Regions from separate parts of the Cellulosimicrobium sp. SJTW-1 genome, predicted to be linked through region 1. Evidence: riboswitches for the same ligand, from Rfam matches in the RefSeq annotation. Region 1 holds a riboswitch; the other holds the start of a gene.
The links. A riboswitch is a leader RNA that binds a small molecule or an ion and turns the genes downstream of it on or off. The one in region 1 is predicted to bind S-adenosylmethionine.
Positions count from the first base shown of each region.

Region 2: it holds a riboswitch for S-adenosylmethionine, as region 1 does, so the genes downstream of both, RSE42_RS18340 (methylenetetrahydrofolate reductase) here and RSE42_RS02860 (aminotransferase class V-fold PLP-dependent enzyme) in region 1, are expected to answer to the same signal.

Region 1 is NZ_CP136680.1:624,165-626,547, reverse strand. It holds gene RSE42_RS02860 (aminotransferase class V-fold PLP-dependent enzyme) at 1-1,300, opposite strand, end outside; SAM riboswitch class IV at 1,334-1,449, opposite strand; gene RSE42_RS02855 (rhodanese-like domain-containing protein) at 1,751-2,242, shown strand; gene RSE42_RS02850 (O-succinylhomoserine sulfhydrylase) at 2,239-2,383, shown strand, end outside.
Region 2 is NZ_CP136680.1:4,074,902-4,077,284, forward strand. It holds gene RSE42_RS18335 (cation acetate symporter) at 1-1,009, shown strand, start outside; SAM riboswitch class I at 1,221-1,323, shown strand; gene RSE42_RS18340 (methylenetetrahydrofolate reductase) at 1,329-2,383, shown strand, end outside.

The DNA of each region.
Region 1 (2,383 bases):
CGTACCGGGTGGTCGGTCCCTGCTCGACGTACGCGCGCACGGCCTCGACGAGGCGCACGACGTCCGCACCGGTCGTCCCGACGCCCACCGAGGCGCGGATCGCGCCCGCGTCGTAGCCGAGGCGCGCGAGCAGCGGGTGCGCGCAGAACCGGCCGTCGCGCACGCCGATGCCGTGCTCGGCCGAGAGGTAGGCGGCGACGAGGCCCGGGTCGTGGCCCTCGACGGCGAACGTCACGACGCCGACCGGGTCGACGGCGTCGTCCCACACGCGCACGACCCGGACACCCGGGACGGCCTCCAGGCCCGCGACGAGGGCCGCGCGGAGCGCCGCCTCGTGCGCGTGCAGGTCGGCCGGGTCGAGCGCGGCGAGCGCGTCGCACGCCGCCGCGAGCGCCGCGGCGCCCACCACGTTCGGCGAGCCGGCCTCGTGGCGTGCGGGCGCCGTCTGCCACTGCGTCCCGGTCACCGCGACCTGGCGCACGGCGCCGCCGCCCGCGAGGTAGGGGGTGCCCGCGTCGAGCCAGTCGCGCCGCCCGACGAGCGCCCCCGCGCCGAACGGCGCGTAGGTCTTGTGCCCCGAGAACGCGACGTAGTCGACACCCGACGCGGCGAGCGAGAACCCGCGGTGCGGGACGAGCTGCGCGCCGTCGAGCACGACGCGCGCCCCGGCGTCGTGCGCGGCGCGGACGACCTCGGCGACGGGCAGGGACTCGCCCGTGACGTTGGAGGCGCCGGTCACGGCGACGAGCGCGTACGGGAAGCGCGCGAGCTCGGTGCGCAGGCCCGAGAGCGTCTCCGCGACGGACGCGCCGCCCGCGAGGACCGTCGCGCCGCCGGCGCGCTGCCACGGCAGCAGGTTCGCGTGGTGCTCGACGTCGAGGACGAGCACGCGCCCGGGCGTGCCGTCCGGGTTCGCCGGGACGCAGCCCGCGAGCAGGTTGAGCGAGTCGGTCGTGTTGCGCGTGACGACCGTGACGTCGTCCTCGCGCGCGCCGACGAACGCGCCGATCGTGCGGCGCGACGCCTCGTAGAGCGCCGTGGAGACCTGCGACAGGTAGCCCGCGCCGCGGTGCACGCTCGCGTAGAGCGGCAGCACCTCGGTCACGCGGTCCGCGACCGAGCGCAGCGCCGGGGCCGACGCCGCGACGTCGAGGTTCGCGTACGGCACGCTGCGGCCGTCGACGAGCGGGACGAGCGTGTCCCCGCCGACGACGGGCAGGAGCGCGGGCGCGTCGACGAGCGCCGCGAGGTCAGGGGCCGGGGCGTCGGTGGGACACGAGACGTCCGCGAGAGCAGTCATGGCACAGTCCTCCAGGGTCGTCCGGGGAGAACCTCCCCGCGCTTGCCGCCCGCCGGTCGGCGTGCGGCCTGGTCGTCACCCGGGGCACCCCGCCGCGAGAGGAGGGTTGCCGGCCAGCAAACCGGGGTTTCGCGCTGGCACTCATGACCTGCGGACCAGGATGTCCGCGCGGACGGCGGCGTGTCAACCGGTGGTCACGGCGTCTCGGATGGCGGGACGCGGCGCTCCGCGTCATAAGCCCGCGCGTCGGAGCCACGCGACGTCGGGCACCTCCACCCCGGGCCGCTCCCCGAGACGGGCGTTCCGCACGTCGGACGCGTGGCGTACGATCCGAGCCAACCATCCGGAGCGGCCGAGTGACGTGGCACGTCGACGCCGCAGCAACCCCCCGGACCGCCTCGGCGGCCGGGCGCAGGGTGCTACTGCCACGGTCGATGGAGGAGGACTCTCATGAGCGACCAGTCCCAGCAGGCGTCGGCACCCCGGCCGGCACCCCCCGAGGCACGTCCCGCCGTCGGCTACGCCGGCGACCTCACCCCGCAGCAGGCGTGGGACCTGCTCGCGCACGACGAGCGCGCCGTGCTCGTGGACGTCCGCACCGAGGGCGAGTGGCGCACCATCGGCGTGCCCGACGCCACGGAGCTCGGCCGCGACGTCCTGTTCGACGAGTGGGTGACCCCGGCGGGCCCGAACCCGCGGTTCCTCGACCGGCTCGTCGAGGCAGGTCTGACGCCCGGCGACGAGCGTCCCGTCGTGTTCCTGTGCCGCTCGGGCCAGCGGTCGATCGGCGCGGCGCGCGCGGCCACGGCCGCCGGGCTCGGGCCGTCGTACAACGTGCTCGAGGGCTTCGAGGGCGCCCAGGGGTTCTCGGGCCTGCGGGACGTCGAGGGCTGGAAGGTCCGCGGGCTGCCCACCACGACGTTCGACGAGGCCGCCCGGTGAGCGCGGTCGTGCCCGGGAGCGTGCCCGGCGGCTCCGGCCGCAAGCCCCTGCCCGCGAGCGCCCGCCCCGCGACGCTCGCCGTGCGCGGCGGCCACGCGCGCACCGAGTTCCAGGAGACGTCCGAGGCGCTGTTCCTCACGC
Region 2 (2,383 bases), 820 kb from region 1:
GCGCTCCATCACGTTCGTCCAGGCGTTCCAGTTCTGGGTCAAGCTCACCGCGCTCGCGGTGCCGCTCGTCTTCGTGCTCATGGCGCTCGGCGGGGCGTTCGAGCCCGGCGGCGCCGTCGTCACGTTCGACCCCGCCGCCGTGTTCCCCCACGAGGCCGGGCCGGGCGGCCTCGACGCGTACGCCACCGTCTCGCTCCTGCTCGCCCTCCTGCTCGGCACGACCGGCCTGCCGCACGTCCTCGTGCGCTTCTACACCTCGCCCGACGGCGGCTCGGCCCGCCGCACGACCGTCGTCGTGCTCGTCATGATCAGCGTGTTCTACATGGTGTCGAGCACGCTCGGGCTCGTGGCGCGGGTCGTCGCGCCCGACCTCGCGGCGCCCGGGGTCGCGGACACGGTCGTCCTCACGCTGCCGACCCGCCTCGTGCCCGGGCTCGGCGGCGAGCTGCTCGCCGCGCTCGTCGTCGCCGGGGCGTTCGCCGCGTTCCTCGGGACGTCGTCGGGGCTCGTGGTGGCGCTGGCGGGCGTCGTGAGCCAGGACCTGTTCGGCGGCACCGTGCGGTCCTTCCGCTGGTCCGCGGTCGCGTGCACGCTCATCCCGCTCGCGTTCGCGCTCGTCACCATCCCGCAGGGCCTCGTGACGAGCGTCGGGACGGTGTTCGTCTTCGCGGCGTCGGCCCTGTCCCCCGTCATCCTGCTCGGCGTGTGGTGGCGCGGCCTCACCGCGCGGGGCGCGGTGGCGGGCATGGTCGTGGGGGCCGTCCTGTGCGCGACGGCGCTGCTCGCGTCGTCCGCGCTCGTCGCCGCGGGGTACGGGAGCCCGTCCGGCGGCACGGCCGACGGCGTCCCTGGCGTCGTGCGCGCCCTGCTCGCCCAGCCCGCCGCCTGGACCATCCCGCTCGCGACGGCGACCGTCGTCGTCGTGTCGCTCCTCGACCGGCGCGGGCCGCCGCTGCGCACCGACCGGTTCCTCCGCCGCCTGCACGTGCCCGAGCGCCGGAGGGCCTGAGACCTGCAAGGCCGACGACGACCCGTCGCCATGGTCGGTGTCTGGGACCTCGCTCGAGCACCTGAAATCTGTAGCGTAGGAAACCTGAAATTCGTAGCGTAGAGAGCCTGAGATCCGTAGCGCGGGGCGCCGCTACGCCTCCGGCCGATCCCTCCGCATCTCACCTGGCGGGCGCTCTCGACCGCATGTCGGATGGGTCGTAGGATCGTGCCAACCATCCAGAGCGGTCGAGAGTCCTGGCTCGACGACACCGCAGCAACCCGCCGACGGAAGCCTCCCGAGGACAAAGGTGCTAACGCCAGGGTCGATGGAGTGACGCATGACCTCAGAGGCATCCTTCGCGCACCGTCCGGGCCGTCCTCGGCCGACGGTGTCGTTCGAGCTCATGCCCCCGCGCCGACCGGACGCGGCCCCGAAGTTCTGGGAGACGGCACGCCGTCTCGTCGCGACGCACCCCGACTTCGTGTCCGTGACGTACGGCGCCGCGGGCACCGACCGCGCGACCGCGCGCCAGGTCGTCGGACGCCTGCTCCAGGGCACGCCCGTGCTGCCGATCGCACACCTCACGTGCGTCGGGGCGTCGCGCGAGGACGTGGAGTCGGTCATCACCGACTTCCTCGACGAGGGCGTGCGGAGCTTCCTCGCGCTGCGGGGCGACCCGCCGCGCGACCAGCCGGACTGGCAGCCCGCGCCCGACGGCGTCCGGTCGTCGACCGAGCTCGTCGCGCTGCTGCGCGAGGTCGAGGCGTCGCGCTGCGCGTCCGACCCCGCCGTCGCGCTGCGCGGCGCAGCCCGGCCGCTGACGATCGCCGTCGCGACGTTCTGCGACGGCAACCCCGCCGCCGGCACGACGCGCGCCCAGGAGGTGCGCCGCCTCTGGCAGAAGCAGCAGGCCGGCGCGAGCTTCGCGATCACGCAGCTCTTCTACGACGCGTCGTCGTACACCGACTTCGTCGCCGAGGCCCGTGCGGCCGGCGTGACGATCCCCATCCTCGCCGGGCTGCTGCCCACGACGGAGCCCGCGCGGCTCCGTCGCGTCGAGGAGCTCACGGGCGTGCGCGCGCCCCAGCACCTGCTGGACGCGCTCGACGCCCTGCCCGACCCGGAGGCGCAGCACGCCTACGGGATCGCGTACTCGGTCGACCTCGCGCAGCGCGTCCTCGACGCGGGCACGCCCGGTCTGCACGTGTACACGTTCAACAAGCACCGCGCCGCTCTTGACCTGCTCGAGGGTGTCCACCTCGGCGGCGGGTCGGGCGGGACCGGGGGCGGCGCCAGCGCCGCCGCCGCCCCGCTCGTCCCGGACCTGGCCAGCGGGCCGTGGGTCACCGGCACCTCCCTGCCCACGACGAGCGCCGCCACGCACGGCGCGCC